Regions from separate parts of the Limnoraphis robusta BA-68 BA1 genome, predicted to be linked through region 1. Evidence: riboswitches for the same ligand, from Rfam matches in the RefSeq annotation. Region 1 holds a riboswitch; each other region holds the start of a gene.
What was found. Region 1 has a riboswitch for cobalamin ahead of VB836_RS06945 (sirohydrochlorin chelatase). Riboswitches for the same ligand answer to the same signal wherever they lie in the genome.
Positions count from the first base shown of each region.

Region 2: another riboswitch for cobalamin. It lies ahead of VB836_RS23885 (RNA-guided endonuclease TnpB family protein); the one in region 1 lies ahead of VB836_RS06945 (sirohydrochlorin chelatase).
Region 3: another riboswitch for cobalamin. It lies ahead of VB836_RS04860 (HupE/UreJ family protein); the one in region 1 lies ahead of VB836_RS06945 (sirohydrochlorin chelatase).

Region 1 is NZ_JAYGHR010000010.1:35,641-40,082, reverse strand. Features, by position in the region: gene VB836_RS06960 (hypothetical protein) at 1-321, shown strand, start outside; gene VB836_RS06955 (hypothetical protein) at 363-1,049, shown strand; gene VB836_RS06950 (GUN4 domain-containing protein) at 1,270-1,752, opposite strand; gene VB836_RS06945 (sirohydrochlorin chelatase) at 1,985-2,971, opposite strand; adenosylcobalamin-variant (AdoCbl-variant) riboswitch at 3,014-3,113, opposite strand; gene VB836_RS06940 (hybrid sensor histidine kinase/response regulator) at 3,208-4,442, opposite strand, start outside.
Region 2 is NZ_JAYGHR010000081.1:43,948-48,389, reverse strand. Features, by position in the region: gene recG (ATP-dependent DNA helicase RecG) at 1-614, shown strand, start outside; gene VB836_RS23895 (GNAT family N-acetyltransferase) at 617-1,096, shown strand; gene VB836_RS23890 (Uma2 family endonuclease) at 1,101-1,793, opposite strand; cobalamin riboswitch at 1,870-2,017, shown strand; partial or broken gene VB836_RS23885 (RNA-guided endonuclease TnpB family protein) at 2,149-2,391, shown strand; partial or broken gene VB836_RS23880 (RNA-guided endonuclease InsQ/TnpB family protein) at 2,505-3,395, shown strand; gene VB836_RS23875 (DUF1636 domain-containing protein) at 3,827-4,240, shown strand; gene VB836_RS23870 (methyltransferase domain-containing protein) at 4,294-4,442, shown strand, end outside.
Region 3 is NZ_JAYGHR010000006.1:79,541-83,982, forward strand. Features, by position in the region: gene cobW (cobalamin biosynthesis protein CobW) at 1-998, opposite strand, end outside; gene VB836_RS04860 (HupE/UreJ family protein) at 1,048-1,704, opposite strand; cobalamin riboswitch at 1,955-2,102, opposite strand; gene VB836_RS04865 (hypothetical protein) at 2,209-2,565, opposite strand; gene VB836_RS04870 (DUF3352 domain-containing protein) at 2,756-4,442, opposite strand, start outside.

The DNA of each region.
Region 1 (4,442 bases):
AACCCTCAATTACAAGGTCGCAAACTAACAAGTCGAGATCGAAATTATATTCGAGAGTGGGATAATTTACGAGCCGCAATTGCACCCCTCATTAAGCCAACTGAGGTAGCTTGTGCGTTTGCAGAACCTGATGGTCGGTGGGAGTTTCATTTCGGTGGACAACCTGATTCTTATTCTAATCCCTATGACTATTTAACAGATGTAATTTTTTATAGTCGCTATCCGCAAATGATTGGACAAAAGCTTCAGCCCGGAACTACTGATGCTCAAGAATGGTCAGCAATTAGAAAGAGACTTTATGTGTCTACCTGTGGAATATAAACCTGCATAAAGCTGAAATATACCCCAATTTTTTCAACGCCATGCCCATAAAATATAGCTTCATTTCAACTTCGCCCACAGTTCTAATTGTTACGATTCTGATTGGACTGATTACAGGCTGTAGAAATTCTATTGTATCTAATAGATTACCACTTGCTGAAGCTCAAACTCAACCTCAAGCGATGGTTACAGCTTCGAGTTGGGAAGCAACTAACGAACTTAATGATCTCAATTCGCCCAGTGAACTCGTAACAGATCATCCCATCACAAACAACAATCATCAACTGCTTGCGGCTTTACCTCAATATTGTTCACCTGATGAATACAAAAGCTTTTTTGAGCATTTTGTGCGGGGTCAAGATTACCAAGGGAAGGAAACACGTTTTACTTATACAGCAGATACTATTGAAGTCCGAGACTATAAAAATCCTAGTATTCTCATAGAAGTTATAAGTAAAAAAGATGATGAGTTTAGCATAGATTTGAGAGATTACCGTTGGGTTCAATTGGTGCCTTCTAGTGTTGATAATAGTCCCTATACTCGCTTGCAAATTGACTTTATACGCTTTAACAACAACACCTTTCGAGTAGACTATATTAAAGCTGAGTATGCTTATGATCCTCAAGTGGGTGAAGAAGAATATCTTGTTCGCACTTATGGAGAACCTGGGGCTTATATTTTTGAGCATCGCAATGGTTGCTGGAATTTAACCCAAAAGTTGCAATAGAAAGTTATGAGGTGGGGCGGGTTTATCTCAATCTCGGAGTAGTGCTAAAGATATTGACTGAACCCGCCCCTACAGAATCATTATTGATTAGTCGGACATGATATTAGATCTTGCATCCCTATCAGAAACAGGGTTTCTTGCTAATTTAGCTGATCGGCTAAATTTTTTGTAGAGAAACCCGGTTTAGAAGGTTTTGTTGAGTTCGGGTACAGAATAGAAGTTATAAGCCACAGTCGTTCAACCTGGATACTAGAGTAGCAAACAACATTGCAGACTCCCTGCTTCGACAGAACCATGAGCGCAATATATCCCAACCTTCGATATCAATCTCAACCCGACAAAATACGGCAAGTGGGGGTTGAGTGTGCCAACATTCATTGTATTCTAACCATTTTCCTGACCTTCTCCAACCCATGCTATCGCCAAAAGTATTCCAAATGTTCTGGTTATACTCTTTGTTTCCCCCCAAATGTTGATAGATTTGCTTTTGCTTAGAGAACCCAAAGTTTCCATTGCTGTGTGTTGTCCAGAGTTGGTCAATCATTTGAAGATCATTACAGGGAAACTTTTCAAAACTCTCGATATCTAAGTAAGCCGTCGCCTGTTTACCTGCAATTTTCAGCATTAATCGATATGTTTCACCATCTGCTTGCTTCCATTGTGCAGCAGCGAGAAGTTCGCGTAGGGGATTGTAGTCAATCATCGGTTTTTTCAGTGAAGGGGTAATTCATAAATTACCCGTACCTGTTATCAATATTGCCTTTTGCCTTTTATAGCATTATTTTTTCGATTTCATATTACTTTTGATCTTGGCTGTAGTTAACAAAACCCCCTCTAAGACTGCATAAGCGGAGCATGAGGGGGGGGTAGATCCAAACTAATTATCTATTGAATCTCACTGAGATGAATTTTCGCTGAGAAAGAGTTTCAGGGTATTATGGGGTTTGCCAAATGCGTTGATGATATTGCTGCGGATCGGCATAGGGGTCAACAGCCTCATGGGAGTGACCGTGATCATGGCTGTGATGATGGTGATCGTGATGATCGTGATGATGATGACTGTGTGAGTCGCCAGCAACGGCTGCTAACCGGAACTTACAGGCTTCACAGTTCATCTGAACTTGACCGAGTTGGGTTTCAATTTCGCGATCGCGTAAGAGTTGCAACAGTTCGGGTTGAATGCCCATTTCGGGCAAACAAGTCATGCTAATATCGGGATATTGTTCTTGTTGTTGGGCGGTGATATCAAAAATTTTCTTGACTAACAGGCCTGTAAACAAGAAATAAGGCAAGACAATAATCCGTTTGGGCTGATACAAACGGGCGCGACGGAAGCCTTCTTCTAGACGCGGGTGAGTAATTCCAATAAAACAGGTTTCGACGGTTTGATAACCGCTTCCTTCCCACACCATTCGAGCGAGTTTGTAGACATCGCTATTGGCATCAGGATCAGAAGAACCCCGCCCTACAAAGAGGATAACGGTTTCAGAACGATCAATATCAGGGCGATCAAGTTCTGCTAAACGAGTTTTCCACAAGTCAAAAATCAGGGGACTGATACCGAAATGACGCCCATAATGAAACTTGAGTTGCGGATAGGTTTCTCGGGCGCGATCAAGTTCGTTGGTAATATCAAATTTGTTGTGACGGGCTGCAAATAAGAGCAGAGGTAAGGCTGAAAGTTCAGTGTAGCCTTGTTTGAGACAGCGTTCAATGCCTTCTTGAATAGTTGGGCCTGTGAGTTCGAGAAAACAGGGAACAACGGGACGAGAATGGTCAAGGGCTTGATAAGCTTCGGCAAAATCAAGGAAGGTTTGGCGGCCTTCGGTGTCGCGAGTCCCATGTCCGATCAGCAACAAAGGACGTTGCAAGGGTAAAGGGGGAAGACTGAGGTTGAAATTTTGAGTTTGACTAATAAGCATTTAAGCCCCTTTCCTGTGCTTGGCAGGATGTAGAGTGGTCTGTAACGAGTTGGCATTCTGGCTTGTCAATTGGCGAGTCCATGACTTACAGCTGCCGCACAGCCCCGGATTTTAACCGGAGTTTCCCAACAGGTTACTGTTTACTGAGTAATAACTTTTATAGCATAGCAAGTTGAGTGGATTTTGCTGCAAATGTAACGAATCAACATAATTGAAGCGATGGACAAGTTTAATCTTTATTCTCGCGCCTCCCAACTGATAATTTTATTAAGTAACTGATTCGGTTGAATGGGTTTGGTAATAAAATCATCAGCCTGAGTGATTAAGACACTTTCTGGAGATGTAGATTCAGTTTCAGTTGTGATTGCTAAAATTTTGATTTGTTGTGTAGCTTTGGTGTTTTTTAGGTGGTGAATGATTTCATAACCATCTTGACCCGCTATGTACATATCAACAATAAGGGCTGTCGGTTGTAACAATTCAATTTGTCCGAGTGCGGTTAATCCTTCTACTAACCAAACCACTTGATAACCCGCCGCCGTTAGAATTTCACAGATTAGTGTTGCTGTTTCTTCATCATCTTCAATCAGGATAAACCGACCTCGTGGGTTATTAGTGTATATTGTTTGTAGTGAGGTTTTGAATGAAGAAGCTTTCACTCGTTGCTGAGAATTTGGAGAGAGATTAGGTAGAGCGGGAAGGTGAACGGTAAACTTAGAACCGATACCTTCAGTTGAGGTAAATCTAATCGCTCCTCCATGAAGTTCAACTAATTGTTTGGTCAACGCTAAACCTAAACCTGTTCCGCCATATTGACGACGATAGGAAGAATCAAGTTGTTGGAACTTTTCAAATAATAAAGGTTGTTGTTCCTCGGGAATTCCAATTCCAGTATCTTGGATTTGCAAAATCGCTGTGTTCCCATCAACTCGAACTCGTAGAGTAACTCGTCCGCCTTCTGGGGTGAATTTAATCGCATTACTTAATAGATTGGATAAAATTTGTTTGACTCGGTGTTGATCAGCCGAAAATTTATCTTGATCGGGTTTTATCTGAATATCACTGGTGAGGATGATATCCTGTTTTTGCGCTCTTTCTCGAAAGGAATATAAACTCTGTTGAGCGAGTTTAGTTAGAGAAAATTCACTGATTTGTAAGACTGTTTTTCCGGCTTCTACTTGAGAAAGTTCGAGAATATCGTTAATTAGTTCTAATAAATGTTCTCCACTGTCGTGAATTTTTTTTAGATATTCTTGCTGCTTTTCTCGGGGAATTTTTGGCAGTTCTTCACTGTTAGAATAAAGACGTAATAGGGTAGCTGAAATCCCAATGACACAGGTGAGCGGCGTTCGCAATTCATGGCTCATGGTGGCTAAAAATTCGCTTTTCGCTCGATTGGCAGATTGAGCCGCTAATAAGGCGTCGTGAAGGGCTTGTGTGCGTTCTGTAACTCGTCGCTCTAAGGTTTGCT
Region 2 (4,442 bases), on a different contig from region 1:
CGGAAAAGTTAGATGTCCGTTCAGCAGTGGAGGAACATCAAAAACTGCAAACGAAAATTTTCCCAGAATTTCAAATTGGTTTATTACATGGTCGTCTGAGTAGTGCGGAAAAAGATGAAGCGATTAGTCAATTTCGCGATCAAAAGACGCAAATTCTGGTTTCTACAACGGTGGTAGAAGTGGGGGTGGATGTTCCGAATGCAACGGTGATGTTAATCGAAAATGCGGAACGATTTGGGTTATCTCAATTGCATCAATTACGGGGACGAGTTGGACGGGGTAAACACAAATCTTTTTGTCTATTAATGGCAGGAAGTTCAACGCCAGAAGCCAGAGAAAGGCTAGAGGTTCTTGCAGAGTCTCAAGATGGATTTTTTATCGCTGAAATGGATATGCAGTTGCGGGGGCCAGGTCAAGTTTTGGGATCTCGTCAGTCAGGATTACCGGATTTTGTCTTAGCGAGTTTAGTTGAAGATCGGGAGGTGTTAGAATTGGCAAGAGATGCGGCGCAAAAAGTGATAGAAAAGGATGAAACGTTAAACCGTTGGCCGTTAATGCAGCAGGAGTTAAACCGACGGTATCAACGAATGTTAGGGGGTTCTATTTTGACTTAAATATGAATATTAGATCGGCTACTGTAGAGGATGTTTCGCTGATTTTTTCGTTTATTCAGAAGAAGTCAGAGTTTGATCGTAATATTGGGGGGTTTTCGGGTGTGTTGAAAGTTTCTGAAGACAAAATTCGCAAAACCCTATTTGGGAAAATTCCTTTTTCTTACGTTGTATTTGTCGAGAACTTTGAACGGGAAATCGGCTTTGCGTTGTATGCTTTTAGATATTCCTCCTATATGGGTCAGCCGAGTATTTGGTTAGATGATTTGTATATTGACGAAGATAGCAGGAGTCAGGGTGCGGGGTTAATGTTAATGAATCATCTGGCTGAAATTGCGATAGAAAATGATTGTACTCATCTGGCCTGGAATGCAGATAGTCGAAATATTCGCGGATTGAATTTTTATCAACGTTTGGGTGCTGAAATTACGGAAAAACAGGGAAATCGATGTTTTTTGAAATGGGTTCCATTCTCTAAAGTCTGAAAAATTAACGCTGTGCTAACTGTTCAACAAAGGCTTGATGTTCAACGCTTTCTAACCCCCTTTGCAATACTTGTAAAACTTGTTTCATGTTCCCGGCTAATAACTCATTCACTGCTAACCATAACCCCGGAAAAACACGACTGCGAATAATACCTGCATCATCAGGTTGCAACTGAATATATTCTCCGTTTTCTAACACAAACCAATTGAATTGATTTTCATAGGATTGCCAAACGAGATATTCTTGTACTCCATTGCGTCGATAAACTCGTTTTTTATCTCCTAAATCAATAGATACACTACTGGCGGCAATTTCTACTATTAATTCGGGTGAACCGACAAGATAACCCTCCTCAGTGATTTGAGTTTTTCCGCCTTTTTCAGCTTCAATTAATAACACTCCATCGGGTTGGGGTTCATTCTCTAAATCTAAACGAACTGTTGGTTCAATACTTAAATCAATACCCGCAGTAGCCGCTTGATAAACGCCTAACCAAGTGATAATTTGACTGTGGGGTTTGACCTGCTGTTTATGTCGCAAAGGGGATGCCATATATACGACTCCTTCAATTAATTCGGCTTTAATATTGGGCATTTGATTGTAACGTCGTTCAAATTCGGGGCGAGTTAAGCGATCGCCATTTTCCAAAGGAGGAATAGAGGTTAAAATAGTTTGGGATTTAAGTGGGTTCGCCATAACGACACTTCTCTTTCTAGGGTGTTGCTTCAATTTTATCGTTTTCAATCTTTCGATCTCATTTTGGGATTTTTATGATATCATTCAGCTTATCGGTTCTAATGGGGAGCAGTCATTAGACGCAAGGGGGAAAGTTCGGTGCAAATCCGTCGCTGTCCCGCAACTGTGATGAGGCTTATATTAAGTTTCAGAGTCAGGATGCCCGCCGATTATTGTTGTTTAATTTGCGCGTCTGCGAGGTACAGATAGTGTTTGAATTAGTCTTTTTACCAATAAAAAACAGGTTTAAAGCCCCGTCGTTCACGACGGATTATTGTATGCTACAATAACTTATCGTGGAGCGACAATGATAAACATGATTGTCTATGAAATGAAGCTACAAGGAACTGTTGCCCAGTACAAAAAGTTAGATGAAGCTATTCGTACTGGTCGTTTCGTTCGCAATAGCATCATTAAAGCATGGATAGACGGTCAAATCAAAAGTCGTAACGATGCTTATACCTACTGCAAACTGTTGTCAGACAATCGGAGTTTTCCCTGGGTAAACCAACTCAATTCTATGGCTCGACAAGCACACGCAGAGAGAGCATGGGCATCCATTTAAAAACCGATAGAGAAGCGGAAGAACGGATTAACTTAACTGTAAAACGCATAGATCTTGGCATCTCACAGATAGCTTAATCCGTTAAATCCTTATCCTATCTGTTTTAAATTGAACGATTTTATCAAAATTGTCGGAAAAAAATACCAGGTCGAAAAGGCTTTCCCCAATTTAAAAAGTACCAAGTCCGAGCATCAGTTGAGTACAAAACTTCGGGCTGGAAACTTTCAGAGGATAGACGCTATTTAACCTTTTCCGACAAGTTTCAAGCGGGGACATTTAAGCTTTGGGGAAGTCGAGATTTGCACTTCTATCAACTCCAACAAATTAAACGGGTTAGGGTGATTAGAAGGCACGATGGTTACTATGCTCAATTTTTGATAGACCATGAAAGGGAGGAAAACAAAGAACTCAGTAACAAACAAACAGGTTTGGATGTCGGTTTAAACCATTTCTACACTGATTCAACAGGTAAACAGGTAGAGAATCCCCGTTTTCTAAGAAAAGATGAGCGACGAATTAAAAAGCTGCAACGTCGATTATCTCGAAAAAAAAAGGGAAGCCAAAACCGTAAAAAAGCCAGGAATCGGTTAGGTAGGGCGCATCTAAGAGTTTCACGCAGACGTAATGATTTGGTTTGTAAACAGGCCCAACACGTCATACAGTCTAACGACTTGGTAGCGATAGAAAATCTACGGATACGGAACATGGTTAAAAATCATCATTTAGCCAAGTCAATTAACGATGCTGCTTGGTACAGATTTAGAGAATGGTTGGAATATTTTGGGAGAATTTATGGGGTTCCGGTGATTGCCGTTGAACCTGCATACACGTCTCAAAATTGTTCAAACTGCGGTGAGAAGGTTGTCAAAACTCTCAGCACCCGGACTCACAAATGTCCTCACTGTGGGTATGTAGCAGACCGGGATGAAAACGCCGCCAAAAACATTCTAAAATCTGCATTAAAACAGCTATCAAATCAAGAAACGGATAAGAAATAGATTAACGGATTAACTTGACTGTAAAACGCATAAATCTAGGCTTCTCACACGTAGCTTAATCCGTTTTTCCGCTTAATATCTGTTTTTAAAATACCGTCGGGCAGATGGAAATCAACGCCTCCCGAGAGACTGATCTCTGCTTGGGCGGGGAAACCCAATCCTTGTAAGTCAACTCATAGAAAGAGGAAGCCCAAACAGTGATGTTTGGAATCTCCGTTGTTTACGGCGGAGAGGATGTCAAGATTCAATCCGTTACGTTTTTCTCGATGTAATACGGCTTACTTAGCTTTTGATATCCCGCTACAGTAGGTTTTTACTTAGAAGCATCACTTCTGCTTTCAGCAAATCAACTGACTTGAGGTTGAATTGCTAACCGTTCATTGTCTTCAAAAAAACCGGGTGTTCCATTGTGGTTCACCTGAAAAATTATAATGACTAAACACACCATTTTTGTCTGTACAAGCTGTGCGAGTACCTGGGAATCAGGGAAACGAGTCGGGGAAAGTGGCGGCGAAAAACTGCTGCAAAAACTCTCTGAATTCTCAGAAATCAGAGAATTAAAGCCAGGATTTTTGATTCAAGCTGTGAGTTGTATGAGTGCTTGCAAACGGGCTTGTGTTGTTGCTTTTTCTGCTGAGAATAAACCCACTTATATCTTCGGAGATCTTCCGGCGGAAAATGCAGTTGATTCTGTTTTAGATTGTGCGAACCAATATTATGCAATGACTCCCCAGGAGAAGTTAGCGTACAAAAAACGACCAGAACTTCTGAGAAAAGGAATTATTGCTTGTATTCCTCCTCAGTTTTTCCCCGAACAACAGTCTTTCAGTTCTCAAGGACTCTAACTTCGTGCTAAATTAAGAGTCAAATCGTCAAAAAATATCAATCCTTTCTTTCAATGAATTTCGTTAACATCCTGGGACTTTTCCTGATTATCTTGACCATCGGTATTGTCTTGTACTTAATTACCCCTCGCCGTTATCAATCCTCTGATTCGGTTGCCAATTCCTACGATCAATGGACGGAAGATGGTATTTTAGAATTCTA
Region 3 (4,442 bases), on a different contig from region 1:
AATTCTCGTCCGATAAAGACTAAGCGAGTTTGTCGAAGTTCATCACTCAACCAAAGACGATCATAAAAGGAATCAAAACGATTTCCGACGCCTTGCAATACCATTCGCATCGGTTTATTTGGAACATGAACAAAGCCTTTTATTCGATAAATTTCCTGTTGTTGAACTAATTCTTGTAATTTTTCAATTAAAGTTTTCGGTTCAAAGGCTTGATCAACAATAAACTGTACTGCATTAATTTCATCATCATGTTCGTGTTCTTCTTCGTGATCATGATGACTCGGACGACTTTCTAAATGGTCTTCGACTGCGGCATTAAACCCCAACAAAAGATTAGTATCAATCTCTCCTTGCTGACAAGAAACAATTTTCACACCTGCGGGAAGTTCTCGGTGTAACCATTCTCGAACTTTAGTTAACGAATTTTCATCTACTAAATCGGTTTTTGTTAATAAAACCAGATCCGCACAAGCTAATTGATCTTCAAATAACTCTTCAATGGGCGTTTCATGTTCTAAATTCGGATCAGCTTGGCGTTGAGCTTCTAAAGCTTCTAAATCTCCCACCAAAGTCCCCGCAGCTAATGCTTGAGCATCCACTACCGTCAGAACCCCATCAACGGTTGCACTATTGCGAATTTCCGGCCAACGAAACGCTTGTATCAGGGGTTTAGGTAAGGCTAATCCAGAGGTTTCAACCAGAATACAATCAATTTTATCACGTCGCTTGAGAAGTTCCTGCATCGTCGGATAAAATTCTTCTTGAACCGTGCAGCATAAACAGCCGTTTGTTAGTTCGACAATATTATTTTCTGGGGTTTCGTCTTCTTCGCAAATTTGACAGGAACGTAAGAGTTCCCCATCTATTCCCATTTCCCCAAATTCATTCACTAAAACGGCAATTCTCCGTCCTTGATTATTTTGCAAAAGATGACGAACTAAGGTGGTTTTACCTGCTCCGAGAAAGCCGGTCACGACGGTAACGGGTATTTTGTGCATAGCGTTTTTTGAGGATTTTTTACAGGTGAGAATCAGTTGATTGAAGATATTAACCGAGCAATGTTGTTGCTAGAAAAGCCGCACCTACACCACAGATTGTAAATCCAGCAAACCGCAGATTGAGATTGGGTTGATCCGGAATGGTTTTCAGAGTGAATCGTCCGATTTGATAAGCTATTAAACTAACAATCAGTTGCACAAGAGCAAAGCCTGATAAATAGGCAATGAGCGGTGTCATTTGCGCCCCAACAATGGCTTCTCCGTAAGCATAACCATGAAAAATTCCAGCGATAATACTGAGGCTAATTAACCCTACTAAATTGGGGCTATTTTTCTGGGTGAGCAAGATTCCAAACGCGAGTACAGAAGCCGAAATTACCACTTCTGGAACAGGTAAATTAACATTGAAAAGATGAAGTCCGGTTCCGCTAAGAGTTGCTAAAATAAACGAGAAGGGAATGAAAAAGCCGGCTGTAGAACCTTTGAGTGCAGCGAATAACCCGATAGCCACAACAAAGGTAAAATGATCTAAACCGATGACGGGATGGGCTAAACCCGAGAGAAATCCTTCCAGCCAATTTGAAGGGGTTTCACCGCCAAAAGCATGATGAGCGCTGGCGGGGGAAGCGGTAATCATCAGGCTGAGACTTAATAATAAGCCGACAGCAATAGAAGAGTTGAGTTGAAAATTTCTGAGTTTAGACATCTTGATTGAATTCAATTTTAATGAGAATAAAACAACCTGCTGAGGAAAGCAGTTCCTCCCTTGATTAACTTGCTTTCCACACAAAAATAGACCCCAATAACTGTTAGCCAGCCAGGGGGAAAGGTGAGTTAAGATCTGGATTTAAACTGTTGAAAATTATTAACTTCCCGATGTAGCGGCGGAAGTCTAGATTGCCAGCAATCAAAAAAAATCACATTCAACACTATCTGTACCTCGCAGACGCGCTCACGGTGGACTGAGATGATCGGCGGGCATTCTGACTCTGAGAACGTGCAAGCGTCTCATTACAGTTGCGGGACAGCGCCAGATTTCCACTGGACTTTCCCCCTTAAGTCTGATAGCTGACCCCTATCAGAACCGATCTATCCCTAAACAATATCACAGATAGGAGCAATTGCTGCGTTTATTTACAGTTGAAATCAAAATTAATTGAAAAGAGGAAGATTAAGCGGAGGTAGATGATCGAAGTTGTTTGAGAGGAAGTTAGGCAATGTTGTTCGTGTTATTGAAATATTTGTTATCAGATGGGGAAGCACTGAGTTGAGGATTTTGACGTTCAACCAAGGGCGGCGCAGAAAGACGATACTGCACGGTGGGTTTATTAAGTTGAATCTCCTCAACATGAGTATAGCGATCGCTACGATGCCCATTGGCTTCACGTTCAAGGTAGGATAATGGCAAAGTAATCGGCCATAATAGGGTGGCGAGTCCGAGAACTATCCAAGAACTGGTGTCAGTTTTGGGAGTTGATTGATCTTTGAGGAATATTTTGAGACAGTGAGCAAAAAACACCAGACCGATTAAAATATAGCCCCGAATCATCAGTGTAAAAATTAACATTTTTTAACTCGATTCCTTTCGGAAATGAAAAAACAGAGGGATTGCCCCAAGTCTTTTCACCGTAACAATTTTTTGTGGGAACTGCCTCCGTTAATTCCCTAATTTTCAGTTAAACAGCAAGTATGATCTTCTGAAATTTTTTATGTAAAAATACGGAAGCCAGTTTGAGCAATTGAGCAGAACCGTCGTTCTATTCGGGTGGTGTGTTTTCATCCTGGGGAGTCGGCGTTGGCTGAGTCGGTGCAGGTAAAGTGGGTAGAACATCATCTTTGATTTTGACAAAAGCATCATAACGAGTGCTGCGATCGCTAACGACTGCGGCAGTTACCCCAATGGAACGAATTGCATTCATCCAAATCGCTTGTTGGGGAGGAAGCTGAGGTAAAGACAGATTTCGCCGATCAAAGACTCGTTCGACATCCACAAAGAAACTGCCATTATTTGGACTCAATTCAGTGGGTAGCGTTTCCTTAAATAAGGGATTTGAGCTAATCACTTCTGAAGGTAAAGGTAAAATTTGATTAGCCACAGGCGCTCCCAAGGTGGCAAACAGCACATTTTCATCCAGCCAGCCACGAGTTACACTAAATCCACCGTAGGGAGAGGTCCACTGGATTACAGGTTTGCCTTGAATTTGAGTAGATTCTACCTGAAATTTTTTGGACTTCATCACCTGATCCAACTTTTCTAAAGTCGTTTCAGCCGCTTTGCGATCGCTGGTTTCGAGCATCAAAGCCAATCCCGCCGAAAACTTTTGTGGGGTTTGTTTGTTCGGAATTGCTGGAATTAATGATAGTGCAAATTCTCCGCCCATCCAACTCAAAAAGTCTTTTTCTAAATCCATCTCAGTGGCTTTTTTTAAGCTGGAACTGAGCGCTTCTGGACTTAAAGGTGCAATCGGATTTGAAGCCGCATCTTTACTGTAATCTTGCCACAATCGCTGCAAATTTCCGCCTGCCATGACCATGATGGCATCATTCGGAATCCGTCGCAGCATATCCTGAGATTTGTTTTCAACCACTAGGGTTTTTTGACTACTCGGTTTGTACCAAGAAATGCCTTTAAATCCAATTCCTCCTGATTCTAAAACCACACTGCTGGCAAATCCTTGATGCTGCTGCAATTTTTCTAAATTTTCGGGCGCAATGGGTTGAGCGGAGGTGAAAGAGGCGACACTCGCAGCCACCGGAATATTCAGATAAATTTCTGCAAAAGCTCGGGAAGTTTTAATTTTTTCGATCGCACTTGCATAACCTGTGGTTTTGGCAATGGAGGCTTCTCCGCGAAAAGTATCAATGGTGCGATCTGTGGCGTTTGCATCGGTTGTCACGAGTAGAAACTTTTCACCCAAGACGGCGATTGAATAATTTTGCGTCGGTAAGCCTTGGGTTTCTATAATTTCAATCCCGCGATAGGTACGCTCGACGACATCACCTTCTGTCAGTAATTTCGGTTGAGCGAGGACTTCTTGGGCTTTTTGAGGGTTGTCAATAGGAAACACCATCACCATTGCGGGTTCTGTGGGGGAAGAAGGGGGTGAGTCCGGTTTGGGGAGTGTACCGGAGGTGATGGTTTGATGGGGTAGCCATGCTACCATGACTTGATCTCCCACCCAAGGTTGAATGTCTTTTTGGTAGTCAAAACCACTGTTGGTAAACAGGCGATCGCGCCATTGTCCGATGGTTTTGTTGAGAGCGGCTTTAGATTCTGTCGTGCCGTACTCGCGCAGTTTTTCCCACTGTTTAGGTTCGGTGGAGAACGAAACCGCCATCATTGCATCTTGAGGCACAATAGTCGCCCCAATGGGAACGTTTTCGAGTGCTTTTCTCGAAACGACAACGTAGTAGGTAGCGAAACCCCCTCCGATCAGAAGGGCA